Regions from separate parts of the Bariatricus sp. SGI.154 genome, predicted to be linked through region 1. Evidence: riboswitches for the same ligand, from Rfam matches in the RefSeq annotation. Region 1 holds a riboswitch; each other region holds the start of a gene.
The links. A riboswitch is a leader RNA that binds a small molecule or an ion and turns the genes downstream of it on or off. The one in region 1 is predicted to bind thiamine pyrophosphate.
Positions count from the first base shown of each region.

Region 2: it holds a riboswitch for thiamine pyrophosphate, as region 1 does, so the genes downstream of both, thiS (sulfur carrier protein ThiS) here and thiC (phosphomethylpyrimidine synthase ThiC) in region 1, are expected to answer to the same signal.
Region 3: it holds a riboswitch for thiamine pyrophosphate, as region 1 does, so the genes downstream of both, ACQRBN_RS01495 (energy-coupled thiamine transporter ThiT) here and thiC (phosphomethylpyrimidine synthase ThiC) in region 1, are expected to answer to the same signal.

Region 1 is NZ_JBNPMC010000039.1:13,457-24,428, forward strand. It holds partial or broken gene ACQRBN_RS14430 (alcohol dehydrogenase catalytic domain-containing protein) at 1-183, opposite strand, end outside; gene ACQRBN_RS14435 (ROK family transcriptional regulator) at 512-1,642, shown strand; gene ACQRBN_RS14440 (PD-(D/E)XK nuclease family transposase) at 1,766-2,830, opposite strand; gene ACQRBN_RS14445 (MATE family efflux transporter) at 3,115-4,464, opposite strand; gene ACQRBN_RS14450 (LysR family transcriptional regulator) at 4,596-5,501, shown strand; gene ACQRBN_RS14455 (MGMT family protein) at 5,553-5,999, opposite strand; gene ACQRBN_RS14460 (replication-associated recombination protein A) at 5,996-7,306, opposite strand; TPP riboswitch at 7,508-7,613, shown strand; gene thiC (phosphomethylpyrimidine synthase ThiC) at 7,854-9,158, shown strand; gene cytX (putative hydroxymethylpyrimidine transporter CytX) at 9,586-10,755, opposite strand; gene thiD (bifunctional hydroxymethylpyrimidine kinase/phosphomethylpyrimidine kinase) at 10,758-10,972, opposite strand, start outside.
Region 2 is NZ_JBNPMC010000001.1:147,598-158,569, forward strand. It holds gene ACQRBN_RS00750 (methionine ABC transporter permease) at 1-585, opposite strand, end outside; gene ACQRBN_RS00755 (methionine ABC transporter ATP-binding protein) at 578-1,609, opposite strand; gene ACQRBN_RS00760 (Na/Pi cotransporter family protein) at 2,009-3,721, opposite strand; TPP riboswitch at 4,953-5,060, shown strand; gene thiS (sulfur carrier protein ThiS) at 5,309-5,506, shown strand; gene thiF (sulfur carrier protein ThiS adenylyltransferase ThiF) at 5,567-6,205, shown strand; gene ACQRBN_RS00775 (thiazole synthase) at 6,265-7,074, shown strand; gene thiH (2-iminoacetate synthase ThiH) at 7,088-8,317, shown strand; gene ACQRBN_RS00785 (thiamine phosphate synthase) at 8,310-8,927, shown strand; gene ACQRBN_RS00790 (FAD-dependent oxidoreductase) at 9,002-10,306, opposite strand; gene ACQRBN_RS00795 (aspartate dehydrogenase) at 10,396-10,617, opposite strand; gene ACQRBN_RS00800 (helix-turn-helix domain-containing protein) at 10,709-10,972, opposite strand, start outside.
Region 3 is NZ_JBNPMC010000001.1:291,887-302,858, forward strand. It holds gene ACQRBN_RS01465 (hypothetical protein) at 1-566, shown strand, start outside; gene ACQRBN_RS01470 (rhamnulokinase) at 644-2,119, opposite strand; gene ACQRBN_RS01475 (class II aldolase/adducin family protein) at 2,203-2,877, opposite strand; gene ACQRBN_RS01480 (ROK family transcriptional regulator) at 3,137-4,270, shown strand; gene ACQRBN_RS01485 (sugar O-acetyltransferase) at 4,424-5,035, opposite strand; gene ACQRBN_RS01490 (sigma-70 family RNA polymerase sigma factor) at 5,410-5,616, shown strand; gene ACQRBN_RS01495 (energy-coupled thiamine transporter ThiT) at 5,822-6,487, opposite strand; TPP riboswitch at 6,532-6,637, opposite strand; gene ACQRBN_RS01500 (MFS transporter) at 7,108-8,343, opposite strand; gene ACQRBN_RS01505 (alpha/beta hydrolase fold domain-containing protein) at 8,349-9,260, opposite strand; gene ACQRBN_RS01510 (alpha/beta hydrolase) at 9,276-10,073, opposite strand; gene ACQRBN_RS01515 (helix-turn-helix transcriptional regulator) at 10,395-10,972, shown strand, end outside.

The DNA.
Region 1 (10,972 bases):
TGGATCAATGCAGACTCTGTCACCTGGCTTATAGTTGGTTACATTCGCTCCCACTTCTGCAACAATACCTGCGAATTCATGTCCCAGAATTGTCGGTGGTGTTACTTCTGCCGCACCTTTGTCTCCCTCAAAGATATGTACATCTGTTCCGCAGATACCGCAAGCCTTTACTTCAATCAATACGTCATCTGCCCCAACTTCTGGTTTCTAATACTCCTCAATTCTCAGATCGTGTCTTCCATAGAATACTGCACTTCTCATCACTGATTACCTCCTGAATTTTAATAAATCATTTTCGATTAACACTTTTGCGTAACTGTTGTTCATAAGTTAAATATATTCTTTTTTATCGAGAAATTCAATTGACTTTTTCTCTAAATATACACTTCATTTTTTGTGTATTATTTACAACAATATATAATTTTATGGCCATTCAATTGCATAATAAAGAAAAATGCATTATTATAGTTATGAATAATACTTATACATAAGTTCTTCTTGGAGGTTTATTATGAACAATACCGGAATGACCACTCTGGAAGTTAAGAAAATCAATAAAAGCAAAGTGTATCAGTTTATCTATGACCAGCAGTCTGTTTCGAAACAATTGATTGCCCAGGAATTACAGATGAGTCTAACAACCGTCACCCACAATCTTAAGATATTAGAAGAAGAGGGATTTATCGAAAAAAGCGGACAATACCGTTCCACCGGCGGCCGCAAAGCCAATGCAATCAGTATTGTCGCAACTGCCAGAATCTCGGTTGGTATAGATATATTAAAAGAAATGTTCCATCTGGTTGCCATTGACCTGTACGGCAATATCCTGAAAAAGGAAACCGTTCCCATCGCATTCTCATTCTCCCTGGACTACTGTGAACAGGTCGGAAATCATCTGGCAACTTTTATCGATACATTAGGACCATTGAAAGAAAATATTCTGGGAGTCGGCATTGCCATCCAGGGGCACACTTCTCCTGACAGACAGATCATCAGTTATGGGACTCTTATGAATTGCACAGGGATGTCACTTAAGATGTTCGAGCAATTCATTCCTTATCCCTGTCGGCTGGAACACGACTCTACTGCTACCGCTTATGTGGAATTATGGAGCCAAAAAGATATCAAAGATGCCCTGGTCTTCATCCTGAACCGGAACTTTGGCGGTGCTGTCATCATCGACCGCAAGATTCAGACCGGACTCGGCATGCGGGGCGGTTCTCTCGAACATCTCTGCCTTGACCCAAATGGTCCGAAGTGTTACTGCGGCAAGAAAGGGTGCTTGGAGACTTATTGCTCTGCCGACAGTCTGAAACAGGCAGCTGGAGAAGAACTGGAAGGCTTTTTTCGCAAACTTAGAAAAGGACAGAAGAAGCAAATTTCGATCTGGCATACCTATCTTCAGCATCTTGCGTTTGCCATCCGCAATCTGACGGTGGTTTTGGACTGTCAGGTAATTCTGAGCGGATTCCTTGCTCCTTGGCTTGTGCCGGAAGATATTGAATTGTTAGAACATATGGTGCAGGAAATCGCACCATTCGGGCTGGAAAAAGGCAGTATTTGCGTCAATCATTATGGGCAACTGGCTCCTGCCACCGGGGCTGCACTGTATTATATTGAAGAATTCTTAAAGACAATCTAAGAATAAACCAGTGCTGATTATCGCAGTGAGATCTGGGTTCCGGTAATCAGAAAATAGATGATACACCTGCATGTGGGGTTTTGCCTTTCACTTTCACCCAAATGCAGGTGGTATTTTAATAAGTTATTTTTGATTTTCCAACTCTTCAATACGCTTTAAGGCTTCCTGAAGCGCATGGGTTTTCTGTTCTAATTCGGAACTCATTTGACTTAACTCGAAAACTTTCTCAGCAAGGGTACTCTTCTGCTGATTTATCTCAGAATCTTTCTTTTCAATCTCAACTTTCTGCCGATCAATCTCATTCTGCATCTCATCAATCATATAACGCACTGTATTACGATCCATCTCGTATAATTCCTTTGAAAACATCTCCATCACCTTCTCGATATTCTGACAGATCTCGTAAATCTGCTCATACATGGCTCGGAAGGCCGGATATTTCTCGATCAATGCAATCACATCCTCCGGATGGTCGCTGCTCAAGAACATCAGCCATGCATCCAGCCGTGTTTCTATGCCTTTATTGTGATTGTTTTTCTGATAGATGTCAAGCGAAACGAAGACGAATTTCTGTAGAAGATCCAGTTTCAATCCTGTATCAGATGTCTGCTGGAAATTATGTATATAATTGTGTGGAAATGCCCTGAATTCACTTGGACTCTTCTCAAACAATACAATTGTATAGACACTTTTGATCTGACGGTAAGAGAAGGTATCTTTGGTTGCTTTGCTTCTTACCATCTTATACTGTCGAAGCAGCAGATCTGCCGAATAGCAGGCGCTTCGTTCTCCTGGGAATGCATATCCAATCTTCTGAATCTCAACATTCGCAATGCTACCGTCTTCCAGCTGCACAACAATATCCATCAAAAGCAGCGAAGATTCGTCCGCAATACGGCTGTTATCGTTAGGAAGCACCTTAAGAATCTTTACCTTCATGCCAAGCAGCAGGGATATGAGTTCCTCCAGCCGTTCCGGATAGATCTCCGGATCCAGCAGCGCTTTTGCACAAAAATCATAAAGCATCTTCACTCCTCGCACGCCGGTACAAAAATCCAGAAATTCCTCCCGGGAAGATTCATCCCAACCTTCAAAAATCTCTTTCAGTTTCTCACTTGCATATATCTCAGCCAGCACTTCATTCCGGCTCTTTATCATTGGGAAATACACTTGTAACTTGCTCGTCATACACAGTCTCTCCTATCTCATTTTATAAATCATAATGGATACATGTTTCCAGGCGAAAGCCGGGATACCTTACGGTTTAGATTCATCAGAAAATCAGAACGTCTTTTCTAAGATTAAATACAGACTATCAAATGCATGAAATAAATACAAGTTTTTTCGTTCGACATTTTTCTACAATTAGTGCCCATCAAAAAAAGGAACTATCATTCCTGACAGTTCCCCCTTTTCATTTCAACCAACCTCAATGATTCTGTAATTAATTTTTACAAATTCAGATTCCTAATCTATTCGAAATCCATTATATCTTCTTTATTCTTATTCCATGGACCTTTCCGATAAAACATAAGAGACATCATCATACCAATGCTCCATCCAATCGGCCATGCACACCATATACCGATGGATCCGAACTGTCCCGACAAAATAATTGCAAGCACGACCCTGAGTATCAGATCCGTAAAAGTCGCAACCATAAACTGCTTCATAAGGCCTGCGCCACGAAGGATACCATCCGCCACAAGTTTCACCGACACAACAAAATAGAACGGTGTCAAGATGTGCAAGAACTGAACGCCTGTCACCAGTGCCGTCTCAGATGGCTCATTCATAAAGAAATTAACAAGCACGCCACTTGCAAGCATATACAATGCTACAATCGGTATACACAACGTCCATACAATCTTAATCCCCGCTTTGAAGCCTTCTTTAATCCGAGGCATAATCTGGGCACCTATATTCTGGGCAGTATAATTGGAAATTCCATTCGCAAGCGTCGTGAAAGACGTAATAACCAGATTATTCAGTTTCACTGACGCGGCATAACCTGCGATGACACCTGCACCAAAGTTGTTGATAACACCTTGAATAATAATATTTCCAATGGAAATAAAACTCTGTTGTAAAATGCTTGGAATAGCGATCACTGCAATCTTTTTAAATAATCTAAAAGAAAACACGGCTGCCTTTTCCTTTGTCTGAATCTTTGCAAGACGTCTGAGCACTACTATAATCGCTAATATACAACTGATGCCCTGGCAAATGAATGTTGCCCAGGCAACACCTGCAACCCCCATCTGAAATGAAACCACAAACCAGATATCAACCAGAATATTAGAAGTGGAGGAAACTGCAAGGAATATAAATGGTGTCCTTGAATCTCCAAGAGCGGAGAAAATCCCTGTTGCAATATTATAAAAGAACAAAAACGGAAGTCCCCAGATATAAATGTCCAGATAAAGTTTCGAATCCGAGAAGATTTCCCCAGGTGTATGTATCAATTCCAGCAATCCGCTGCAGCCTACGATTCCGATCAGCATCAATACCGCACATAAAACTGCGCTTGAAATCAATGCTGTATAAACCGCTGTCTTCATATTCTTATATTGCTTTGCACCAAAAAGCTGCGATACAATAACGGAACATCCAATATTAGACCCAAAAGCAAAGGCAATAAAAATCAGCGTAATCTCATAACTGTTGCCTACTGCTGCCAGTGCATTCTCTCCTACAAATTTCCCTGCCACAAGACTATCCGCAATATTGTACAACTGTTGAAATACAATACTCCCAAATAATGGCAGGCAGAATTTCCATAAGACTGTTTCCGGCTTTCCCACCGTCAGATCTTTATTCATCGTTTTCTACCCCCAGAACTTTAACATTTGCTTTTTTGACCAACGTATATTATACTTTCTGTATGGAAATATGTAAAATATATCATTTATATATTTATCATGTATTTTTGATATATCAAAGGGTGATAAACATGAACATCAATTATGAATACTATCGCATTTTTTATTATGTAGCAAAATATAAGAATCTGACTCGGGCAGCTGAGGTTCTCTGCAATAACCAGCCCAATATTACACGGACCATCAAACTGATGGAACATGAATTCGGCTGTAATCTTATCGTGCGTTCCAATCGCGGGATATCCTTGACGCCAGAGGGCGAACAATTATACTCCCATTTAAAAATTGCCGTCCATCAGATCCAACTTGCTGAAAACGAGATATTAAAAACATCCGAGTTACAAAATGGAGTTGTTACAATCGGCGCCAGTGAGACAGGTCTGCGCATGCTACTGCTTCCGGTACTAAGCCATTTTAAAAAAGCCTACCCCGGTATCCGAGTCCGTATTATCAATCATCTGACCACCCAGGCACTGATTTCTGCCAGAGATGGAGTCGTGGATTTCTCCGTTGTAGCTGCTCCGGCAGATATTGCCAAGCCGCTGTTGTCAGAATCTCTTCTTACTTTCACGGATATTCCGATTGCCGGAGCCAGTTTTTCACATCTGAAAAATACGCCTCTGTCATTAATAGAACTTTCGAAATATCCATTGATTTGCCTTGGGGAAGATACGATGACCTATCGTTTTTATGAGAAATTTTATCAACGCCACAAACTCCTGATGGAGCCAGAGTTTGTAGCGGCAACCACTGACCAGATTCTTCCAATGATAAAAAATAATCTCGGCTTTGGTTTTATTCCTGAAATATATGCTGTCGAGGCGTTAAAATCGGAATCCGTTTTCAAGATTCCATTAACCACGCCTATTCCCAGCCGAGAAATCTATTTCATACAGAATGAGAATCATCCTTTAAGCGCTGCCGCCAGAGAACTGAAAAAACTATTGTTAGAATACGCGCAATCCATAATGCGATAGGGAGAAGATCACATCAAATTTATCAGACAATTTGGAATAATCTTCCAAACGTCATAATACCCTTTTCTTCCACTGATACTTCTTCATATCTACATGTCCGTCTATAAATTCCACGCCTTCTTCTTCCAACAACTTTACCTGCCGGTTCCCCTCTGCATCTCCGGAACCTGCCACTGGCAGCTTCCTCCGAATGCTTTGGCAACCTACAGGACCTGCCACTGGCAGTTCCTTCCGGATGCCTTGGCAACCTACAAGCCCTTCTACTGGCAGTTCCTTCCGGATACTTTCGCAACTTTCAAAAGCACGGGATACCCGTCCATCTTTCGTCACCACACGATGACATGGGATATCGCTTCCATCCGGAACCGCGTGTAATGCATATCCAACTACCCTGGACCAGCGGCGATTCCCGGCAAGTTCGGCAATCTGTCCATAGGACGCTACCTTTCCTTCCGGAATCTGCCGGATCACATTATATATCTTTTCAAAAGTATTCATCTCTTCCACGCCTCTATCTCCTCCAGCCTTGCCTTTACTGCTTTTTCCTCTCCCTGAGTCGTAGGCCTATAATACTTCCTATCCTTCAAAGACTCCGGCATACACTGCATATGTGTTAGTTTTTCCTCCGTATCATGAGCATATTCATAACCTTTGCCATAATTCAGTTCCTTCATAAGATTCGTAGGTGCATTGCGAAGCTGCAGTGGAACTGGCTCTGCCCGCAGATTCTTCACGTCCTTCTTGCATACTTCACACGCCACATAGAGCGCATTGGATTTCGGTGCCATAGAAAGATAGGTCACCGCATGAGTCAGATGCACATCACACTCCGGCATCCCCAGGAAATGACATGCCTGATAAGCCGCAACCGCTACTTGCAGCGCATGACTGTCCGCCATCCCGATATCCTCACTGGCAAACCGAACAAGCCGTCTTGCAATATACAAAGGATTCTCTCCGCCCTCTAACATCCTGCACATCCAGTAAATCGCCGCATCCGGATCGCTGTTACGCATGGACTTATGCAGCGCTGATATCAGATTATAGTGTTCCTCCCCATTCTTATCATAAAGCAAAGATTTCCTGCTAATGCACTGTTCCAGTCCTTCATCTGTGACCACAATGCCCTCCGCACTAATCTCCCCGTTAAGTACCGCCATCTCTAACGTATTAAGCGCCGTTCTCGCATCCCCATTGGCAAATGCAGCCACAGCCTTCAACTGTTGCTCCGTCATCTGTACATTCTGATCACCGAACCCTGCCGGACTCTTTAACGCATGCTCCAGCACCTTCATCAGATCCCGCTCATCCAAGGCTTTCAGCACAAAAACACGGCATCTGGACAAAAGCGCCGCATTTACCTCAAAAGACGGATTCTCTGTCGTAGCGCCTATCAGAATAATGCTTCCCTTCTCTACAAACGGAAGAAACGCATCCTGCTGCGCCTTGTTAAACCTATGAATCTCATCCACAAACAGAACCGTACGAATCCCCATCCTACGGCTATCTTCCGCCTGTTTCATCACTTCTTTAATCTCTTTAATTCCACTGGTCACGGCACTGAAATTAATGAAATCCGCCTTCGTCTTACTGGCAATAATACTAGCAAGCGTTGTCTTCCCAACTCCAGGCGGCCCCCAGAATATCATAGAAGATATCTGGTCTTTTTCGATCAACTGCCGGAGCATCTTCCCTTTTCCCAGCAAATGTTCCTGACCTGCAAACTCTTCAAGCGTCGTTGGGCGCAACCTGCTTGCCAAAGGCACCGTCTGCCTCCTGTCATCAAACAATGTCATCTGTTCCATATCAATCCCTCTTTCAAGAACGTATGTTCTTCTTTATTATACTCTCCTCCTTTATACTTTACAAGGAGATTTTTGCCTCATCCCAAGGCTTAAGTCTACCGCTAGATATGCGATGCCCCCAGATCTCTGCCATATATCTTCGCAGCATGTAAAAACATTTGACAGCATCACTTCTATCTCCTATAATGGTATCAGTTACAATATAAATATTAAGGGAGCTCTTAGAAGGGCTGAGAGGAAACTAGCGCGTTTCGACCTTGTACCTGATTTGGATAATGCCAACGTAGGGAAATATTTCACATATTTGTTTAGAACATACAAATACACGGGATATACCGCTTCGGCAGTATCTCCCGTTTTTTGTTGCCGAAACCTCCGGAGGGAACTGCCGGTGGCAAGTTCTGTAAGTGATTACTCATATTTCCAGCCGGTATATTGCCACTGTTATCCTTTATAAAGTCTCACAAATATGAACGCATCAACAGCCGGCTTACATCACACAAATATCCCAGGTACACGACAATCTTAAGAATGGAGAGGATATATCATGGAGTACACAACTCAGATGAATGCTGCCCGCAAGGGTATCATCACCCCACAGATGGAGGCAGTTGCTTCCTATGAAAACATGAATGTTGAAGAATTAAGAAAATTAGTTGCGGAGGGCAAGATTGCCATTCCTGCTAACAAGAACCACACCTGTCTAAAGCCTTACGGAATCGGCAGTATGTTAAAAACCAAGATCAATGTTAATCTCGGCACCTCCCGGGACTGCCTGGATCTGGATGTGGAACTTGCGAAAGTGATGGAAGCCGTTAACATGGGCGCAGAATCCATCATGGACTTAAGCTCTTTTGGCGATACCAAGGTATTTCGCCGGAAACTTACTCAAGAATGTCCGGCGATTATCGGAACCGTGCCAATCTACGATGCTGTCGTATATTATAACAAAGCATTAAAATCCATCACCTCCGATGAATGGATTGATATCGTAAGAATGCACGCGGAAGACGGCGTTGACTTTATGACCATCCACTGCGGAATCAACCGTGATACTGCCGCACGTTTCAAAAAATCCAAACGCCACACGAATATCGTATCCCGCGGCGGCTCTATCATTTTCGCATGGATGGAATTAACCGGACAGGAGAATCCATTCTATGAACGTTACGATGAGATTCTGGAAATCTGCCAGCAGTATGATGTTACTTTAAGCCTTGGCGATGCATGCAGACCTGGAAGTATCGCTGACGCCGGCGACATCCCTCAGATAGAGGAACTTGTGACATTGGGCGAATTGACTACAAGAGCCTGGGAGAAAGACGTTCAGGTTATGATCGAAGGGCCCGGACATATGCCTTTGAACCAGATTCAGGCGAATATGGAGATTCAGAAAACCATCTGCAAAGGTGCGCCTTTCTATGTACTTGGACCATTGGTTACAGATGTTGCTCCTGGATATGACCACATTACCGCTGCTATCGGCGGAGCAATCGCCGCTACATATGGAGCTGCTTTCCTCTGCTATGTTACACCGGCAGAACATTTACGCCTTCCTACGCTGGAAGATGTAAAAGAAGGCATTATTGCATCCCGCATCGCTGCCCATGCCGCAGATGTTGCCAAAGGACTTCCGGGCGCCGCTGACTGGGACTTTGAGATGAGCGAGGCAAGACGTAACCTTGACTGGGAGAAGCAGTTTGATCTGGCAATCGATAGTGAGAAAGCCAGACGGTATCGCAAAGAATCTACACCGGAACGGGAAGATACGTGTACGATGTGCGGGAAAATGTGCGCAGTACGAAATATTAATAAAATACTTCGCGGAGAAGATGTAGATATTATGGAATAAAAGGAATTTTAATCATAATTTTTGAGGACTCTTGGGGCTTTCTTGGGTATGCAATTTTGAGCCAAAGCACGCTCCTTCCCACGCACTCTTGCCAGAATCCTCCCAATGGAGAAAACCTTGAGATTATGGAATTGTCAGGCGAAGGAGAAGAATCGGTGTGGCTCGGAGGCCGTCAAGTGAGTTCTAGAAGCCGTTAGCGTAAAAATACCAGCAGATTGGCATGAGGCTTTGACTACACGTCAAAGGCGAAAAAGTACCCGAACTGCGAAATCATCAAGATTTCGGAGTGAGTGTACTCGGTTGCCAATCTGCTGGTATTTTTACGGTTACGGATTCTTAACGAAACGCCCCGGTCTCAGAACCACACTGATTCTCCTCCTTCACCGTACACACCCAACAATCTATTTTTCTACAACAAATTCCTACCTTAATCCTTCTTCACGACTTTACTTACAATCAAACACAACACAATCGTTATCACCATATCCGGCAGTGTATTTCCCACCACCATATCAATATTCATCAGCACCCGGTACACAACAAATCCGACTACCCATACCACCATATTTGGTACATTAACCACGCTCCTGCTGTTATCCCTCTTTAGAATAAAGAAGTCTGCAATCTGAATCGCGATCATCGGTGCAAATACAGAACCAATCAGATACAGGAAATCCGTAATATTATCCATCGGATACACAATCGCAGCCACCGTTCCGATCACTGTTACTACAATTGCCACATGCTTTCCATTTAACTTAGCGACAATGGATTCACTGGAAATTCCAGCTGAATAAGCATCCAGGAATGTCGTTGTAACCGTTGAAAATATGATAATCAGTAATCCAACGATGCCAAGTCCTGCTTTCACCATAATCTGGGCAATGTCATATTCTCCGGTATAAATCGCAGCACCCATACCTATCACGTACATCCAGCAGCTGACTACGCCATATACTATCGCACTTACAGCCGTTGCCTTTATCGGCTCTTTGGCTTCTCTTGTATAATCACTGATTAACGGAAGCCAAGATAATGGCATTGCTACAGATAACTCTACTGCCGCACCGAATGTCATGCTGTCATCTGCCGCCATTCCCACGGCTCCGCTGTCAAAGAAAATCACCTTGCACAGAATCAATGTCAGTATAAATAATGCAGTCATGGCGACAACATTAACCTTACCAAGATTCGTAATGCCAATCAGAATCCAAAGTACAATTAATGCACCGATTACCAGGCACCATACCCATTTTCCCGTGCTTAAAACACCATCTGCTGCCAGTGCTCCATCATAGATCATAATGGCCGTCCATCCCACAAGCTGTAGTACATTCAACACAGAGAACAGGAGGCTTCCCTTCTGCCCGAAACTCATCTTGACCGTCTCCATCGCACTTCTTCTTGCCATTCCGCCGATGACCCCGGCAAGGAAAAGCATCAGACAGCCTATGATATGTCCGATAATAATGGTGGCTAAACCTTTGCCAAATCCTAACGGTGCCAGATATGTACCGGTCAGAATCTCAGCAATAGAGACTCCTGCACCGAACCATATCATTCCATTTTCAAATATCGAGGTACGTTTCTCTTCCATAATTACTGTACCTCCCCAGCCGTTTTCACATATTCACCAGCCATCTTCACATATTCGCCAGTCATGTCGAATCCATGATTCATCGGACCGCTGCCGTGTCCCAGATCCAGCATTGCTCCAAGCGCTCCTGAGATGTACGCTTTCGCACGCTCCACAGAAGTATCCAGGTCGAAGCCCTTTGCCAGATTGGATGCAATTGCACTGGACAGGGTACATC
Region 2 (10,972 bases), on a different contig from region 1:
TACTACCGTAACTATCATGATTCCGGCTTCATAACGGTAATACCCATAACGGATCGCGATATCTCCAAGCCCGCCTCCACCGACGGTTCCTGCCATCGCTGAGTATCCAAGAATCGTACCAAGAGCAATGGTCACACCTACGATCAGAGAAGTTCTGGCTTCTACCAGAAGCACCTTGACCACAATTGTAAATGTGGATGCGCCCATAGATCTTGCGGCTTCAATCACCCCGGCATCCACTTCTCTAAGCGATGACTCCACCATGCGGGCGATAAACGGAATTGCTGCCACCACAAGGGGAATGATGGTTGCCGTAGATCCATAACTCTTGCCCACGATCGCCCGGGTAAATGGAATCAGTACGATAAGCAGAATCAAGAACGGAACACTTCGCACGATATTTGCAATTACATCCAACAGTTTATACAGGAATGTGTTCGGCTTGATGCCATCCTTATCACTTATGGCAAGCAGAATTCCCATTGGAAGCCCGAATACATAACCGAACAACGTCGATGCCAGCGTCATATACATTGTCTCACCAATTCCTATAATCAGCATCTCGATTACTTCACTACTAAACATCTCCTGTCACCTCCTCAATCTCCAGTCCTCTTTCCAATATGTAATCTTCAATCTCTTTTTGAATCTTCTTATCTGCAGGCAATCCCAGGATCATCTCTCCCTTAGCGATTCCACCCACATTCTTCGTGTCAGCCTTTAAGATATTCACCGCAGTTCCCATCTTAAGGACCATATTCGCAATCACCGGCTCGAATGCAGAATTTTCCGAGAATACAATTCGGATTTTCTTATCTTCCATCAACTGATCTTTTAATGCGGACTCATTTGAGACTCTCTCTCCATCAATATCACGAAGGATTAACTCTCTTGCTTCTTTCGTCTTCGGATGGCTGAAAATGTCTTCTACTGATCCATGCTCTCTAATCTGTCCTTGTGACATAATCGCCACTTGATTGCAGATCTTACGGATTACGGACATCTGATGCGTAATAATCACAATCGTAATTCCAAACTGTCTGTTAATATCTCCAAGCAGATCCAGGATCGCTGCAGTCGTCTGTGGATCTAAGGCGCTGGTCGCCTCGTCACACAGCAGGATTCTCGGATCAGATGCCAGCGCTCTTGCAATAGCAACTCTTTGTTTCTGACCACCTGACAGTTGTGCCGGATATGCCAATTCCTTTTCCTCTAGACCTACAATCTCCAGAAGTTCCTTGGCTCTCTTGCGCGCCTCTTTTTTCTTAACTCCCTGGATCAATAGTGGGAAACACACATTGTCCACTACATTCTTCTGCATCAGCAGATTAAAATGCTGGAAGATCATTGCAATGTCTTTCCTCTGCTTCAACAATTCCTTCTCTTTCATGCCTCCAAGTTCCTTGCCTTCGATCCACACTTCTCCGACCGTCGGCTTCTCCAGGTAGTTCAAACATCGTACCAGCGTACTCTTGCCTGCTCCGGACATTCCGATGATTCCATAGATATCACCTTGTTCAATCTCAAGATTGATATCTTGCAGGGCATCAACTTTTACATCCTTTGAAGTAAATGATTTTGAAAGATGTCTTACTTCAATCTGTGCCATATTCCTTCCCCTTTCTCTGCATTGCACTTTACTTATTTTGAATTCAATATTCTATCTGAGATTCCGACATATCGGGTATATTTTTGTATAATAGAACTTTCCTTCATGCCCTCAGACTCTGCCACCAATCGTTCTCTTCCGATAAAAGCCAACAAAAAAAGAACAAGTACACGTCGTACCTGTTCCTCATACTCTATCTTACACGATTCAAAAATAGTATATGTTAAAATCAGATAATTCGACGCATACGCAAATAAGCCATGTTCATCATGCACATCATGCACATGTTTACACAGCCTACCATCATCATCATATTCTGATTCGTATTCTGATGATTAAACGTCTTCATATCTGATCTCCTTTCTTGCCGTAATCTCTAAATATGTTCTGTATCTTAAACTAATTCGCAGAAGTTGTCAAGACTTTTTCTCCAATATGACCAAAATAATCTAATTTCACTTGCCCCAGAGCGGCATCTGCAATATTCACACAGCTGCCTCCCATACGGTCAATATTCCGCAGAATCTCATTAAACGGTACGGTAAGGCTTGCCTCGCATTTACCCTTTCCGACGCGGTTCATATGCGCTTTCTTCATGCTGATATCCAAAGCCATGACCTTCTCTTTCTTCTTAAGGATCTTCTTCGCATTCTCAAGATCGCCAGTCATCATTACCTGTAGGGCTTCTGCGTACATATTTTCAATGATATTCAGGCTCTTCTCCAGATCTTTCATGGCATCTTTGGAATATTTATATTTCTTCTCAATCTTATCTTGTATAGAATTCGACACCTCTGCACACAATGCTCCGATACGGTCAATATCGCCCAGAACATACATCATCCCTGCCGTCTGCGTTGCCTGTTCCTCTGTAAGCACTCCGGCAGCGAACAGATCCGTCAGATAATCCGTTATCTTTCCATCCAGGCTTCGGACAAACTCCGCTTCTTTCAGAATCTCACGAATTACTTCCCGGTCTTCCTTCTTAACTGCCTTCACAAGGTTCTGAAGCATCTCATCTACAATTCTGCTGCACCGGATTACTTCTCCTGCAACAAGCTGCAGGGCTGCCGCAGGCTGACTGATTAATTTCTCATCCAGATAGAATGCATCTGCAGGGTTCGTTGCTGCCTGCTTACCTTCCGGGATAATGCGCATGACACTCTTCACCATGAGCCAGATCATCGGAATCCACAAAAGCGTCATCACAACATTGAAGGTTGTATGAGCGTTGGCAATCTGTCTGGAGATCACCTCTACCTCCGGTCCCTTCGGCGATATCCACTGGATGAAACGGGCAAATGGATTCACGAACCAGATGAAAAGCAGACATCCTGATATGTTAAAGGTACAGTGTGCAACTGCCGTACGTTTTGCATCCTTCGATTGTCCGACACTCGCCAGCAGAGCTGTAATCGTCGTACCGATATTATCACCAAGCAGAATCGGGATCGCTCCTGTAAGTCCCAGAATGCTGGTTACTCCATCAGGTCCTGGCTGCGTGGCAAAGTTTTGGAGCACCGCAATCGTCGCACTACTGCTCTGTACCACTAGCGTCATCAGTGTACCGACAGCAACTCCCAGTATCGGAATGTCCGCCACTTTTGCAATCATATCCGTGAATACCGGGCTGGATGCCAAAGGCTCCATCACATTTCCCATAGTCTCAATTCCCAAGAACAACAAACCAAACGCAAAGATTGTCTGCCCGATGTTCTTAGCCTTCTGGGATTTCGAAATAAACGAGATAATAAAGCCCACGAAAATAATCGCATATATGTAGTCACTCAGTTTAAACGCAATAATCTGCGCTGTCATCGTAGTACCAATATTCGCTCCCAGTATGATGGATATTGCCTGCGGAAGATTCATAAGCCCCGCGCTTACGAATCCAATCGTCATTACAGTTGTCGCACTGCTGCTCTGCAGCACGGCAGTTGTCAACGCACCCGCTAACACTCCCATAATGGGATTCTTCGTTAGCAGCGCAAGAATACTCTTCATCCTCTCTCCGGCTGCTTTCTGAAGACATTCACTCATCATATTCATCCCAAAGATGAACACAGCCAGACCACCTAATAATCCAAATGCTATCTCTAATGTACCGTTCATATCCCTCTCCTCAATTATTATAAGTATCGCACCTTTGGCCACAGACACGGCAGTCGCCTGCAGCCATGGTATTAATGTAGCGTATTTATGTAAATTCAACGGTACTCTCATTGTAAAATCTATGTAAAATGTGAAGTTTGTATCTGGTTTTTGGAAAGTATATGTAAAGTGGGAAGTTTGTTCGTGAAGAATAGGTCTTAAGATGTACGGCAGAGAGGGACAGTATGGCAGTTCATATCCGACTCCAATCGCCTACAATTCGTAGGTTCAAAAGAGGTCTGGAATCAGGAATCGAATGTAATCGTCGGAGAAAATCTGAAAGATTTTTCCGACTCAGACATTCTTGAATTCTGTGCTTGTGGCACAGAATTATCCTGATTTCAGACCTCTTTTTTACCAACGGATTGTACGGCTCTTCTACGGACATGAACTGCCATACTGCCCCTCTCTGCCTGACATTCTTATGTGTGACTCTTCATGAACTGTGAGGATTCCTGACTGGGGGGGGTGCGTGGGGCACGGTGTTGGCTAAATAACAGATTGGAAATGGAACGGATGTGAGGGAGAACTGGGCGAGTGATCGCTTTATATATTGGAATTGTGTTGACTGGAATGTATATGTATTATGAAGTAAACAGGAGTTTTGTGATTAAGACATAAATTAGTGCAGGGAATATGCTTTACATATAATTTTTCATCATTGCATACCGTAGAACAATCCTTTTTGAGCAAAGTATGCAAGCATGCATAGCCTGAACCCAAATTACATACTGCTCTCTTTACCCACCCACTCTGTTATCTTCCATAAAGTGCTTCTCCACGTACACACTCTGTTATCTATCCAAAACGTTCCACACGCATCTCCGCCGGAATCCCCCACTAGAGAAAATCCCGAGTACACGGGGATGTCAGGTGCAAGGGCAGGGAAGTTGTGGGCTGTGGCCGTATCATAAGCCCTAGACCTCGTTGCAGAAAAAGATACCGTCAGTTCGTGCGAAACCAGGACCACAAGTCCTGGTTTCGAGGGCATCTGAGTCGTAAGGCCATCAAGGGCTTACAGCGAATATGCCCGGTTAGAACGGACGGTATCTTTTTCTGTTACGAGGTCTTAGCGAAATGATCCGATTGCAGCCCACGACTTCCCTGCCCTTGCACCGTACACTTCCTACACTCACTTTTCTCCCTAAATTCCCATTGACAAATCCCCCCACCCCTTTTATACTGTAAATTGTAAATACAACTGGGGAGCTTATCGCATAGGCTGAGAGGAAGTTGACAACTTCGACCCACATACCTGATTTGGATAATGCCAACGTAGGAAACGTATACTCAACGAATATAGACATGAGAATGCGGGAGATGCTTTGGCGTCTCTCTTTTTTTCTAATCAGGATTTACATTGAACAAATACATATAGAGATGTTGAGAGTGAGCGCGAGTTCATGAAGGGGTGCACCACCACGGGTGTATTACTTTGTGAACTCTTTTTTGTTGGAATTATGCATATACACCTACAGAATTTGCCACCGTCAATTCCCTTCGAATGCTTTGGCTACTCATCTGCATCTCTAAAAAAGGAGGTGCACAATGATTACTGTAAACGGACAGGATGTAATACTTAATCAGCCCATTACCGTAGCTGAATATCTTAGGCAGCACCAATACCAGATCAATCGTATCGCAGTTGAGATGAACGGTGCTATCCTTCCCAAATCCCAGTATACATCCGTTATTCTAAAGGATGGAGACAAACTGGAAGTAGTAAGTTTCGTAGGAGGCGGCTAGATTACAGTATATAAGACACAACGACCCCGACTATATAATAGCAGATTGGAGGCAACTTAATTGAATTCTTTTACCAAAGAACAGATCTACAATGCTTTAAATGAACGTCACTCTCCCGAGACACAAGCACTTCTCTCTCAGGGAAATGTTGCCGTTGCAGGACTGGGCGGCCTTGGTTCCAATATCGCATACGCGCTCGCCCGGATTGGAGTCGGACATCTGCATCTGATTGATTTTGATGTGGTAGATCTTACAAACCTCAACCGCCAGCAATACTTTATGGAACACGTCGGCATGTACAAAACAGATGCACTAAAATCCCTGCTTCTTAAGATCAATCCTTACCTGGACATCCGAACAGACTGCATCCAGGTAACGCAAGACAACCTTCAGGAATTATTCCAGAATGATGCTATCATCTGCGAAGCCTTCGATCATCCGGAAGCAAAAGCAATACTTGTAAATGGCATATTGGAACATTTCCCCGATAAGCGGTTGGTGGCTGCTTCCGGGATGGCTGGATACGAGAGCAGCAATTCCATACATACCCGACGTATCACTCGCAATTTCTATCTCTGTGGTGACGAGACAACAGAATCCACCTACGGAAGAGGGCTTATGGCACCACGGGTTGCCATCTGCGCTTCCCATCAAGCAAATATGATTACACGGCTGATTCTTGGAGAAGAAGAACCTTGATTGCCAGGTTGTAACTTATAACTTATAACAAAAAGAAAGAAGGACATATTATGAGCCAAATGCAAAAACAAACTCAAAAACAAATTCAAAAAGAGGGTCAGAATAAAGACACATTTATTCTTGGCGGACATGAATTCACATCCCGCTTCATCCTCGGTTCCGGCAAATTCTCTCTGGATCTTGTAAAAGCCTGTATCGAGAAAGCCGAAGCCCAGATTATTACCCTGGCGCTCCGCCGTGCCAACGAAGGCGGACTTGCCAACATCTTAGATTATATCCCGGATAACGTTACACTGCTTCCTAATACCTCCGGCGCACGCAATGCCGAAGAAGCAGTCCGTATCGCCAGGCTTTCCCGTGAAGTTGGCTGCGGTAATTTTGTGAAGATAGAAGTTATCCACGATTCCAAATACTTACTGCCGGATAACTACGAAACCATAAAGGCAACTGAGATCCTTGCCAAAGAAGGATTCGTTGTCATGCCTTACATGTACCCGGACTTGAACGCCGCCAGAGATCTGGCGAACGCCGGCGCCGCATGTGTGATGCCTCTTGGTTCTCCTATCGGCTCTAATAAGGGACTTTGCACCAAAGACTTCATTCAGATCCTAATTGATGAGATTGATCTTCCAATCATCGTAGATGCCGGAATCGGACGTCCGTCACAGGCATGTGAGGCAATGGAAATGGGTGCATCAGCAGTTATGGCTAATACTGCGATTGCTACCGCTGGAGATATACCTGCAATGGCAGAAGCATTTAAGAAAGCAATCGAGGCTGGACGAAGCGCATATCTGTCTGGGCTCGGAAGAACGATTGAGAAGGGCGCAAGCGCCTCCTCTCCACTGACAGGATTTTTACAGGATTAAGGAGTGACCGCATATGGAACATACACATACGAAAAATGCACACATCAATGAAAGCATCCTCAGCAAGGAAATATTAGAAGACCAAAAGAAAAACCGCATTGACCATATGACCTATCTTCCAGGCATGGAGGTACTGGAATCCGATATTATGGACCAGGTAATTCATGCTATGGAATCCTATGATTATACCCAATATACAGAAGCAGACGTCCACCGCGCTTTAGCACACGAAAGCCGCACTCCGGAAGATTTCAAAGCGCTTCTATCCCCTGCTGCTCTTCCACTTTTGGAAGAGATTGCACAGACTGCACGCCAGGAGACACGAAAGCATTTCGGCAACAGCATCTATATGTTCACGCCAATCTACATTGCCAATTACTGCGAGAACTACTGTATCTATTGCGGCTTCAATTGCCATAACAAGATTAGCCGTGCCCAACTGAATCCAGAGGAGATTGAAAAAGAGATGGCTGCAATCTCCAAGACCGGGCTTCAAGAAATTCTGATTCTTACCGGAGAGAGCCGTAAGAAATCCGATGTAAAATACATAGGAGAAGCCTGCAAAATCGCCCGCAAATTCTTCAAAGTAATCGGCTTGGAGGTCTATCCGATGAACTCAGATGAATACGCTTATCTCCATGAATGTGGTGCCGACTATGTGACTGTATTCCAGGAGACCTATAATTCTGATAAATACGAAACACTTCATCTTGCCGGACATAAGCGCATCTTCCCATACCGGCTGAATGCACAGGAACGTGCTCTAAAAGGTGGTATGCGCGGAGTCGGATTCGCCGCCCTGCTGGGGCTGGATGATTTCCGCAAAGATGCATTCGCCACGGGATACCACGCTTATCTTCTACAGCGGAAATATCCCCATGCCGAAATTGCCTTCTCCTGTCCGAGACTTCGTCCAATTATTAATAATGACCGGATTAATCCGATGGATGTACACGAACCTCAGTTATTGCAGGTTGTCTGTGCTTACCGCTTGTTCATGCCATTTGCCAGCATCACCATCTCTACCCGGGAATGTGCTCGAGTACGCGATAATTTGGTTAATATCGCTGCCACCAAAATATCCGCCGGTGTCAGCACTGGAATCGGTGGTCACGTCGACGATATTGAAGAGAAAGGAGATGACCAGTTCGAGATCTCCGATGGGCGCTCTGTAGACGAAGTTTATAACGCTTTGCTGGAACATGATCTTCAGCCGGTCATGAATGATTATGTATATGTCTAACACTAAGGCGAAATACAATACCAAAGAAACATCCACTTACGATCATATAATCGCTGTCAGCAACCGCCATCTCTGCTCCCGCCCACTGCCGGAGCAGATAGCGCGGGTATGCAGTCTGCACCCTAGAGCAGTTATTCTTCGGGAAAAGGATCTCACAGAAAAAAACTATACACTCCTTGCACGCCAGATAACAGACATCTGCAAGGAATATCAGGTGCCATGCATCCTGCATACTTATGTAGAAACCGCAATACAACTGGAATGCGATGCCATCCATCTCCCGCTTCCTCTGCTTAAGGATTATAAGAATACAAAAGCAGATCAACTTTATACATTCTCCGCAATCGGCACCTCTGTGCATTCTGTTGAAGATGCACTAGAGGCACAGGAACTTGGTGCTACCTATCTCACAGCGGGTCATATCTATGCTACAGATTGCAAAAAAGGACTGCCACCACGAGGAACTGAATTCCTCCGTCAGGTATGCCAGAGAGTGAATATCCCCGTTTACGCCATAGGCGGAATTAAGATCAGTGAGAAACAGATTGCAGAAGTTAGAGAATGTGGCGCCGAAGGTGGATGTATCATGTCCGGAATGATGAACTTATAAGAACCTGTCTGTTTACAGTTTAAAGAGAATCTTATACACAGTTCCTGCCTAGAAAGCAGACCTCATGCAGCACTCTAGACTTTGTCAATCAAATCACCATTAGCTGGATTATCGAGCAGCCTGCCGCTTCCATCGAATCTCGAGCCATGGCATGGACAATCCCATGAGTGCTCATCCTTATTCCATTTTAAGGCACAGCCAAGATGAGGACATCTCTTCTCAGTAAAAGTCAAAAGATTGGCTATTGCTGTGCCTCCATTTATAAACAACTGCGGCTTTATCATGCTTCTTGATGGGTTAAAAACTGTTGTATATGGATTCTCTTTTTCTAATATCAGATCACCTAGAATCATTGCTGCCACCATAGATGAAGTCATCCCCCATTTATTGAATCCGGTTGCCACATGGTATCGTGGCATGTTCCTGGAATACTGACCAATATAAGGAATCCCATCCAAAGTCATACAATCCTGCGTTGCCCAGTAATATTTTTCCTCTCTATTCGGATAATAGAGCCTCGCAAAATTCCTTAATTCATTCCAATTACCGCCCTCTTTTCCAGTCTTATGGCTACCGCCACCTATCAGCAGAAAATTCTTATAATTCCGAAAGGACATGCCTCCTACTGCCTCATCAATATACATCCCCTCCACCTGTGGCGCATTCTCCAATGCCATTACATATGATCGATGCTGATACATTTTCAAGAAATACATACCATGCTTATTATCAATTGGAAAATGAGTTGCAAATATCAATTTTTTGAAAGTAATACTTCCTTTATCAGTTATTGCCGTATCTTCCTTTAATTCTTGCACAAATGTATTCTCATATATATTCAAATCGGATGCTATACGGGATATGAATTTCAATGGATTGAATTGCGCCTGTTTCTCGAAGCCAATTGCTCCAGCTGTATGCATAGGCAATTTATTCGCCTCTTCTATATTCGTCTGTAAGCCAATCCTTTCTAATGCCCTTGCTTCGTCTTCCAGTTTTTTTCTGTCATCTACTGAGTAGACATACGCTGTTTTTCTTTCAAAATCACACTGTATAGTCTTACATAGTTCCGCATAGTTCTGTAATGCTTTTTGATTCGCCTCCAGATACAACTTTGCTTTCTCAAGTCCTATGCTTTTTAGCAACTTATCATATATCAATCCATGCTGTGCGGTAATCTTAGCCGTCGTATTCTTTGTAATTCCTGAACATATCGTCTTTCTTTCCGCAAGAATGTAATCAACTCCACTTTTCTCCAGAAAATATGCGCACAGAATACCAGCCATGCCTCCGCCGATAATTAACACATCCGTCTGCGCATCACCCTCTAATGCTTGAAAATGGGGAAGTTCAACACTTTTCGTCCAAATAGAATCCATATATACCTCCTTCAGACTTCCATCTGAAAATATATCTTCTCCTATTTTCTCGCAGGCATTGGGAAATTATGCATCTTTCCAGCCATCTCTTAATATTCTTTTTCCAGTTCATCTACACCGTACATCCTCTTGAATTCCTCCAGATCCTTTGCATTCCGAATCAGCATGATATCCTGGAATTTTCCAGTATGGATATCTTTGAATCCTGCAACCTGTTCACCTGTACAAATGCTGCACCGGATGACCGGCTTCTGATTCTCTTTGTCATACTCTTTTCTAATTGTCTCCTTTTTCTTAAATGGATGTAGCATCTTTCTCCTTCCTCCAAAGAACTCTTCTCTAAAATAACTCATAAAGTGCATTCCGGTATCACTCGCTTACTATGCTCACCGCTATCCATTATTATGCAGTTCGTTCCAACGCCTCTCCATAAAACGACAGAACTCGGTCATCTTTCTTGACCTTTGAAATCGTACACTCACAGCGTGTCGCTCTTCTCGTCCCGTCTGTCGGAGAATCCGCATCTACAATCAATGACTCCATCGGTATTCCCAACAGCCTCGCCAGAGCATAAAAGTTATCCAGAGAAGGTAAGTTCTTCCCTCTAAACCAGTCATACACCGATTGCGTTGACGCGAAATTCATATATTCCCGGATATCTCTTGC
Region 3 (10,972 bases), on a different contig from region 1:
ATAGTTCTACTCTAGTAAAGATACCAGAGCCAAAGTTTGTCGTATTCTATAACGGAATAGAATCTATGGAAGAACGCCGAGAATTAAAACTCTCAGATGCATATGAAATAAAAAGCGAGAATCCAGACCTGGAATTAAAAGTAACTGAGTTGAATATCAATTCGGGATATAATGAAGAATTAATGAATAAATGTCAAACACTGCGAGAGTACATGATCCTGGTATCCAAGATTCGGAATTACAGTCAAGAAATGCCCTTTGCAGAAGCTGTAGAATATGCCGTAGACGAATGTATCAACGAAGATATTTTAGCGGAATTTTTACGAAAGAACAAAAACGAGGTAATCAAAGTGAGCATATATGAATATAACGAAGAACGCCATCTTCAACAGGAACGTGATGAAGCATGGCAGGAAGGCAACAAAACCGGCAAAAAACTAGGTGAAGAGCGTGTTAACAAACTTCACTACCATCTTATAGAAGATAATCGTATACAAGATTTGAAACATTCCATCGAAGATGAAGCATATCAGGAACACTTAATGGAAGAATACGGAATTGAATAGAGAGTGTACGGCGCAGGACTCCGGCTGGCATCCCCTCAAGCATCCTCCCTCGCCGTTCACTTCTAATCTCTCATTTTCTACCTAAGAACCCCCTTGAATTCCTCATATGCCGCATCCCAAGCCTCTGCATCCCGCGGCTCATACGACATCACATTCTCGGAATTCGCAACAATTCGCCTTGCCTCTTTAATATCCTTGATCTCGCCCAGCGCCATAAACTGAACCGCCAGATTTCCAAGCGCCGTTGCTTCCACCGGACCTGCCATCACTTCACAATGATTGGCACAAGCCGTCATCTGGCAAAGCATCTTGCTTTGAATCCCCCCACCAATCATATGGATTCTGTGATACTTTTTATCCAGACAGAATTCAATCTTCTCCAGAACGTTCCTATATTTTAAAGCAAGACTCTGATTAATGCAGCACACGATCTCACCTACGGTCTTAGGAACCGGCTGTCCTGTCTTTTGGCAGAATTCCCGGATTCTTCTTGGCATGTTGCCTGCGGGTACGAATTCTGGTGCATCTACATCGATATAACTTCTAAAAGGCTTTGCTTTTGCCGCCATCTGCTCCAGTTCACCAAAACTATATTCCTGCCCTTCGCGAATCCACTGACGCCGGCATTCCTGAACCATCCATAAGCCAGTGATATTTTTCAGGAAATTCACCTTGCCGCCATAACTTCCTTCATTTGTCACGCTCAGTTCCAGAGATCTCTTGCCAATCGCAGGTTCTGATAATTCTGTACCATAGAGACTCCAGGTGCCACAACTGATGAAGATGAAGTCCTCCTCCTGAGTCGGCACCGCAACAGATGCGCTTTGTGTATCGTGAGACGCCACCGCAATCACTTTCTTGGAATCAATGGACAACTCCTCGCAGATCTCTGGTTTCAACTCTCCGATCACCGTCCCGCTTTCAATCACCTCCGGGAAGAAATCCTCCTTAAGTTCCAGGGCATCCGCCACCTCTTTCGACCATTGTTTATTACGGATATCATACATGGAAGAGGTCGTTGCCATGGTATACTCTGACTTCTGATTCCCCGTAAGGAAATACCCTAACAGATCCGGTGTAAATAAGAACTTCTTCGCTCGTTCCAGCATCCACGGACGCTTCTCCCTCAATGCATTCATCTGGAAAATTGTATTAAAATACATGAATTCATTTCCTGTAATCTCATAGAGGCGCTCTTTGGAAATCTTGGAAAATACATCTTCGATCATCCCCTGGGTCCGGTCATCCCTGTAATGGATTGCATTCTCCAGCAGTTCCCCATGTTCATCCAACAGAGCAAAGTCTACTCCCCAGGTGTCAATTCCGATACTTTCAAAATCCCCACACCTTTTTGCCTTGATCATCCCCTGCTTTATCTCATAAAACTGCCGCAGTGTATCCCAATACATGGTTCCGTTTACGGTCACCGGATCATTGGAGAATCTATGTACTTCCTTCATAGCGATCTTGCCATCTTCCAACGTTCCCAGAATCGCACGTCCACTGGATGCGCCAAAATCAAATGCCAGTACGCTCTTCGCCTTCTCTCCCATACCACACTCTCCTTCTTCCCTGTACTCATAGTCTCACACAGTAAGGTACCTATGACTAGTTATCTTCGATTCACTATCACTGATTATTTGTCGATTCCCGGATGTCTTCCGGTCAGCCCCATCTGTCTCCTGATATCATATAACTGCTCTACTCTCTCCTGACTTAAGATCTGCGGTCCACCCAGCATCTTAGCCTGATACAGAAGCCTTGCATAGAACTCCAAAGATTCCATCTTATGATATGCATTCAGCAAAGAATCTGAATATGTAAGCGCGCCATGATTCTCTAATAACACGGCATCATAGCGTGACAGGAATTCGGCAATGGAATCCGGCACTTCTACGGTAGAAGGAGTTCCGTACTTTGCGATCGGAACGCTGCCAAGCGCAATGACTGCTTCCGGCATGATTGGCTCCTCTAGTGGAATACCTGCAATAGCAAATGTTGTTGCATACATCGGGTGTGCATGAACAACAGCATTCACATCCAGTCTCTCCTTGTAGACTCTCATATGCATCTTAATCTCAGATGATGGACGGAATCCTTCATTTGCCTCCAGTACATTACCTTCACCGTCTACCTTACAGATATACTCAGGTGTCATGAAACCTTTGCTGACTCCTGTCGGGGTGCACAGATACTCATTGTCATTCAGTTTTACCGAAAAGTTGCCATCATTAGAAGCCACCATTCCCCGGTCATATACCCGTCTTCCAATCTCGCACATCTCTTTTTTGATGTCTAATTCACTTTTCATGTATTCTTCCTCCTTATGTTTCATTTTAGTCGTTCATTTTATAAAACAGTTTTATATAATATAGTTATATAATAGCACTGGATAAAAAACTACGCAATATGATATATTGAACAAATCTCATTTCCACTTTTTAGTTATATTTACTTTTATTTGTATTTCTATTTTCTGATTTTTCTGATATAATCATTTTAAAATGCATTTCATAAAACCATTTCAAATATTAACCACTATAGTTTTATTATTATGAGGAGGAATCATTATGGAACGCTTTTCTCTTTCAGATATAAAAGTAAAGAATCGCATAGACATCTTTCATTATATTTATAACAATCCTTGCAGTTCCAAGCAGAAGATTGCCAACCAGCTTGGCATAACGCTTCCTACTGTCACTCAGCATCTGACAGCATTGATGGAAGATCAGCTCGTAGAAAAAAGCGGCCAGTTAAATTCCACTTGCGGAAGAAAGGCAACTTCTTATTCTATTATCTCTACTGCCCGGATTGCTATCGGCATTGAACTTACGGAACACACCGTTCATATCGCGGCAGTTGACTTATACGTTGTCAAAAAAGCAAAAGTAAAGATTAATTTGAAATTCGAAAGAACAGAGGCGTATTTTGAGACACTTCGTGATCATGTTCTTGCTTTCATTGAGAAATATCATTTTAAAAATGAGCAGATTCTTGGAATTGGCATCGGGATTCAGGGACTGGTTTCACAAGGTGGCCGCCGGATCACTTATGCGACGGTTATTGATGTGGAGGGCCTTTCCATTGATATCTTTGAAAAATATTTTTCCTGGCCATGCCGTTTTATACATAACACTGACTGTGCCGCGAACAGTGAACTGTGGGTGAATCCTGAGATCAACGATGCTATCTATCTATCTCTCTGCATGCATCTGGGCGGCGCATTGATTCTAAACCGACAGATTAAAGAGGGCATTACGGGCAAATCAGGCATCTTTGAGCACATGACTCTGATTCCCGGCGGACGTCCTTGCTATTGCGGACGTACAGGATGCGCAGAATGCTATTGTTCCGCCAGTACTTTTCTTGATGACCAGATGGATCTTGATGACTTTTTCCAGCAGAAAGCACAGGGCAACTCTGATTACCAGAAACGCTGGGAAGAATTCTTATACTATCTTGCCATCCTGATCAATAATCTGCACATGGTCTTAGAAAGTACCGTCATTCTCGGCGGAGATATCATCCCGTATCTCACCGATAAAGATCTGAAAATGCTTCAGGATAAGGTCGTTGAATTTTCGGCATTTGGGGATGCGCCTACTTATATTCTGCCTGGGAAATGCCGGAATGATGCCGTGGCGATCGGGGCAGCACTGCCATTTATACAGGAATTTCTACAGAACTTTATAGAAGAATCCTGATTCTTCTGGCGGTTATATGGCTAAGAAAATAAACGAACAGCAAGAAATACTGGTAAATAACAGAATGAATATCGGCGGAACTTATACTTCATAAGATCTGCCGATATTTTTCTCTTATTATCCTATTTTCAGTTGGAATCAGGGTTACGCCTTCTATCTTATACTTTCATCAATTCTTCTGTTCTTAAAATAATATTCTTTATCCCGTTCACCGATTGGCCGCATCACTTTACAGGGATTACCAACAGCTACCACATCAGATGGAATATCCTTCGTGACAACGCTTCCTGCTCCGATCACCGTATTATCACCGATGGTTACTCCAGGCATAATCATTACTCCTGCTCCGATCCAGCAGTTTTTCCCAATATGAACAGGTGCATTATACTGATATGCCTGCTGGCGAAGTTCCGGCAGGATCGGATGCCCCGCCGTGGCAATCGTCACATTCGGGCCAAACATGGTGTAATCGCCTACGTAGATATGCGTATCATCCACTAGTGTCAGGTTAAAATTCGCATAGATATTCTTCCCGAAGTGCGTATGATGACCACCCCAGTTGCTGTGAAGAGGCGGTTCTATATAACAGCCGTCACCAATCTCAGCAAACATCTCCTTTAATAACGCCTCTCTTTTGGCGCCTTCTGACGGTCGTGTCAGGTTGTAATCGTACTGGCGCTCCAGGCACTGCTCCTGTTCTTTCATAATCTCTTCGCCATTGGGAAGGTATAGATCCGTGCTGTGCATTTTTTCAAATTCAGTCATATTGCTTCTCCTTTACATTTTTCCTGTCCGACAGAGTAGGTATACCGGACTGCATTTTACCCAATTTCTTATTATTTATTATAATAATCTCGAGAGAGAACTGCAATAATTTCATAAACTTAAATATTTTCAAACCATATTGGGCATTACATTTACATATAGGGAGGATTTTACCATGCAGGAAGTGTACGAATTTTTAAAGAACTGTAATACATATTATCTGGCAACAGTTATCCCTGCATTTCTGCTACAATCTCTGAATCCTCACAGATAATTAACCTTTTATCCGAGAACATTTTTCTATAAAATAATGACGACATGATGTAACGAAATGACTAGTTGGGGTATATATAAGCAAAGAAGGATGTGACGCGATGTTAGATATGGATTCCATATATAGCGAACATGCAAAACTGGTATATAAATTTCTAATCTCCTTATGCCACGAGACAGATACTGCCGAAGAACTGACACAAGAAACATTCCATCAGGCAGTCCGATGCGCAAACAAGTATAACGGGAACTGCAAGGTATCCACCTGGCTGTGCCAGATCGCAAAAATCTATGGCACAAAGAATTAAGGAGACGGAATAAAAAACTGATCATCGAATTCGCCGGAGGCGTAACAAAAGAAATTCGAATAAAAGATCTGTATACTGGCGAGGGGTTAGATAAAGTCGGGATTATCATGAATTAAAAAGGGACACGGCAAATTCAAAAAGGGACACGGCTATTTTAATTGGGGACGGGGGAAATTGAAAAAAACAATGTCCCCTCTTTAGTGCGTTAATCTAACGCTGTCTGTTTTACCCTGCTAAGTCCTTTTGCCACCGCCGGAACTGAGATAATAACCACCGTCATGACCGCCTCTGCCAGCAGAAAACTATAGTTATAAGCAATCGGGTAGATGCTCTTCAATGACTGCGGGAAATTATCTGGCATGTAGTCCATCCAATATAGGTATCCTCCCAGAGAGTGGAATGCTCCTCTGGCGAGAACCGCCGCAATATATCCCTTCAGCAAGCCATTCTTGCTTTTTGCGAAAAATCCGGCAACGCCCAGCGCCGCGAATGCCAGCACATAGTCACAGCAAACCTGAAAGAATGAAAGCACATACGGTTCCTGGATGAACTGTAGGAGCCCATAAGAAAGCCCCACAAGGATTCCAGTCTGTACTCCGTACCAGTTGCCGACCAATACAATGAACAGCATACTGCACAGCGTTACGCTTCCACCCCACGGCAACTTGAATATCTTCATATAAGAAGTCACAAACGCCAGCGCCATTGCCATCGCGCAGAACACTAACTGCTTTGTGCTCATCTTCTTTTTCCCGGATTTCTTCCCCGCAAAAAATAACGCAACGATAAAGAGTACAACTCCAACAACAATACATACCGCATATCCGGCAGTTGTCAGACCGCCTTCTGCATTGACTAATAGATCAAACATAAAAATGCCCTCCTTGTCTCCGATTGAAAACAAAAAGGGCTTGAAGCCAATCTATAACGCATCCCTACGTTGGCATTATCCACATCAGGTTATGGGTCGAAGTTGACAACTTCCTCTCAGCCTATTCTATAAGCTCCCCTTGTTATCAATCTTATGTAGTTTGTCCAGTCATTATCATATACATGCTGCTTGGAAATGTCAACTCCATTACATCAGATTATCTTTCTTACCTTGCAGGCATCTCTCTAATCAATCAATAGGTCTGTAACTTGTATATTTCAATTCTGCTAAATTTGCGAGATTCGCGTCATTTGAAAAAGCGCACAAAATATCTAATGAAATCAAGCCAAACTTTGTTAAAAATTTATCTTTACATTATCTATACTACGTGTTAATATTTTAACAGTTTAAGGAACGAGAATAAATGAGAAGGAAGTGAATGATAATGATGAAGTTATTCAATGCTCTTAAAGAGTATTTTTCTGGGGAAACTGCTTTGTCAATATTTATAGAGAAACTTAACTAAGAAGTTGTTAGGATGATTAGAAAGGTGTATCGAAAATTTTTTCGATACACCTTTTTTTATCATTTTCCAGATGGGTCTTACATTACAAGTATATCTATTCGCCTGCATTCTGAGTTGCTTTACGCTCTGCAATTTCTTTAATATACTGCGGATTTTTTGTTTCAACATCCAGGAACCAGATATCAACCAGCAAGATGATAGCAACAACTAAGGGACCGAATTTAAAGAATGCATCAATACCGCTGATCGTACTTGCAGACTGAACCTCCAAAGCACCATTATATCCAACTGCACTTAAGAAGAATCCAAAGGCTGCTGTCAAAGCTCCTTGCCCGATTTTGGCGCCTACAGAACTTGCAGAGAACAAGACAGACTGAACACGTATACCGGTCTTCCACTCGCCATAATCGATAGTGTCACCGATGAGGGCTCCGGCCATACCCATCGCAAAGCCCATTCCAATACCGCGCAACAGCGCCGTAGCAAATAAAATAGTAGAGGATGTCGGCACTACTATAAATACAACCTGAGCCACCACCATACAGATTGAACCGAACAATACCATCTGTCGCTTCGTATACTTTTTCAAAAAGAAAGGAGCCACTGCAGACAGAAATACGCCAGGCAAGTTGGAGCATGCAACAAACGTTCCCATCAAAGCCATATTTCCCAACACAGAGTTTAGGTAATAAATGGAAACAGACAGGTTAAAGGTCAGAATAAAATTGGCCATCAAATTAACAACAAAGGCCATCCACCAATATTTGTTTACAACAGCACATTTGATACCAACGATGAGATTCTCCGGAGGAACATCATTCTCTACCCGTTCTTTGACAAACAATACATTCAATGCCAAAGGTATCAGACCGATAATACCAAAGACCATAATAGACTTAATCCATGCAGACTGCAGCCCTTGACCTCCAAAAAAATCAACCATCGGCATCATAACAGATGCCATAATAGTCTGTGTCAAAGCTGAAAACATCATGAAAAAAATCAGCATCTGCGAACGGTCAACAGAGTCATTTGTGACATAGGACGGAAGAGAATTAGCGGCCATGCCCACATAAGTGTACAAAACAGTATTAAACAGGTTATATGTAACAAAGATGTAAACTATACGCAAGGCTACACTTCCGTCCGGAACCAGGAATACCAGAATAACGGAAAGCACCATAGGAATAGCCCACTTCAGTATAACGGGAATACAATGCCCTCTTTTACTTTTGTGGCTATCAATAATTTGACCTGCAATCAAGTCAGACACGCCATCGAAAATCTTAGAGAACGCAATAACACCGCCAACCAGACCGGCATTCAGCAAGATAACTATCTTCTGAAACAGTACTTGAGAAAGTCATCCACAATATCGACGACCTGGCTGGTCCAGAACTCCGCCCCTCCATGATCGCCTCCTTTTATGAAATACAATTGAACATCCTTACCACACTTTTTCATCTGGCGGTAGAGAATCACACTACCTTCGCAATTGACCAAACGATCCTTCGTACCATGAAAGATAATGGTCGGCGGCATAACCGTTTCTTCGGTAATGTTGCATTCAACAGAAAGTTTTTTCTTTAATTCAAGATTATCTCTCAAATCCACGCGCCCCATAACCAGTCCTTCCGGACTATCCGGCTGGCAGTGAAGAACCTGAATAGGATTGGAGTCTTCGTTCATGACGCTGCAGCTTCCATAATAATTAATAATGCCTTTGACCTCAGCAGAAATGCCGGGAAATAGGTTATTCTCCACATCATCATGAATCATACCTGCAAACATAGCTGTATGCCCGCCAGAAGAATCACCCGCAATAACAATATTCTCAGCATCCACATGATATTCTGCAGCATGGGCACGCATAAAACGCACCGCATTTCTTGCATCCATAATCTGTGCAGGAAAAGGCGCAATGCCAGAATGCCGATACTCGACAACAGCCACAACATAACCACGCTCAGCCAATTTGGAAACACGACATAATTGATGGAACACATCTTGGGGAAGCCATGCTGAACCTTGCACAAACACAATACAAGGACAGACCATCTCAGGATTGTTACGACTAAAAGGCAACAGGATCTGCAGATGCAGCCGAACAGAATCTATCTCGGCATACTCTACATTATGGATATAGGAAACACCCATTTCGTCACCGGTGGTCTGAATCACTTGAACACCTTCTATTTCCTCTGTAAATTCCGGAATTTCTTCATAAGTCCATTCTTTTACTTCCATAAAATAACCTTCCTTTTACTCATTTAGAAAAGCAAATGCTTCCTCCAAGTGCTTATTCCAAAAATCCCAATCATGCTCCCCTGTATCCTCAATGTATGTAAAATCCGCATTTTGCGCTTGTAAGAAGTCGCGCATAGCATGATTTTCTTTGAGCAGAAAATCCTCACTGCCTTCTGTCATAAAAATTCTTGGAATACTTTTTTTGCTCTTTTCCAATTCCTGATAAATAACCCTTGGGTCCAAATCGCTCGTTGCAAGCATCTTCGGATCTCCAAATACACGACATTGGAACTCCACATTTGACACGCCATCGTCAACCGGAACTCCTCCGTTATCAACAATACGAATGGGTATATATGCTCCGGAAAATGCCAAAATCTTCGAAAAAGTGTGTGCATATTTTAATCCATTACGCATGGCACCATATCCACCCATTGACAGACCGCCGATATATGTATCTTCCCTCTCTTTCGACAATGGAAATAGCCTGCGCGTATACTCGACTAGTTCTTCCCCAATATATTTCCCGAAATGACGGTTTTCTGCTACATGATCAATATAGAAACTGTTATCACCATCCGGCATAATTACTGCAATCCCATACTTTTTACTTAACTCACTGATATGAGTATGTACAAGATAGTCGTTCTCATCTCCGGTATATCCATGCAGCAAATACAGTGTTTTCATATTTTCCAACACAAAATCAGGACTTCCATCTTTCAGAAACCCTCCATCATTGGGCAATACTGCCGTGAACGGAACCGTACGCATCAGGCAATTAGAAAAAAAACGAACACGAATAATAGCCATAATCTCCCTCCTTTGCTTCTTATTTGCCTTCATTGTGTTCAATTATATAGAATTAACAAATAAATTGACTGGAATTATATGCGGAGAAAACCGCCAAAAATTGATTTATTTTTTGAAAGATTTATATACTCAAAATTGATTTATATTAGAGAATACTCATTGACGCATTGGTTAAGTTGTGGTAATTTATAATTACTATTTTGATTATATTGCACAATTTTTCATCTACAATATCAATTAATTGCTGTTTTTGACATCAATCATATGCATTTTTCAGCAAAATGCCAAATAAAAACATATCAACAGCAAAGGAGGAGGAAAATGCAGGCTTTTCACGAGATAGTTATCACACCAGAAAACATTCCTGCCATCATACTACTGCATACAAGTAAATCCATTAACCAACCCCATTGGCATGAATCGGTGGAACTGCTTGCTTCTTTAGATTCACAGTTACATATCTCTTGCGATCAAAATACATTTAATCTCAAGGAAAACGATGTTGCCATAATAAACAACTCACAGATACACTGTGTTTCCGCTCTGGAAGGTCATTCCTTTACCAGTTTGTCACTTCGCATTGCACCTGAGATTTTCCAAAAATACTGCGGTAAAAATCACTGCTGGTTTGACTTAAATCGAAGCCCGGAGGCTCGCAAAGAAATTGCAGACTGTGCTCAGAAATTATATGAACTTTATTCTGAAGAAAATACCCAGCCGTACTTGCTTTTAGAAGCAAACTCCATTTTATTTCATATTGTATATCTGATGGTTACGCATATTCGTAGCGACTATCCGGCAGATAGACTCCATTATTCTGAGAAATATTACAATCGTTATCGCGAAATTATGCGCTACATGGAGGAACATTACAATGAACCAATTAGTTTGGAAGATGT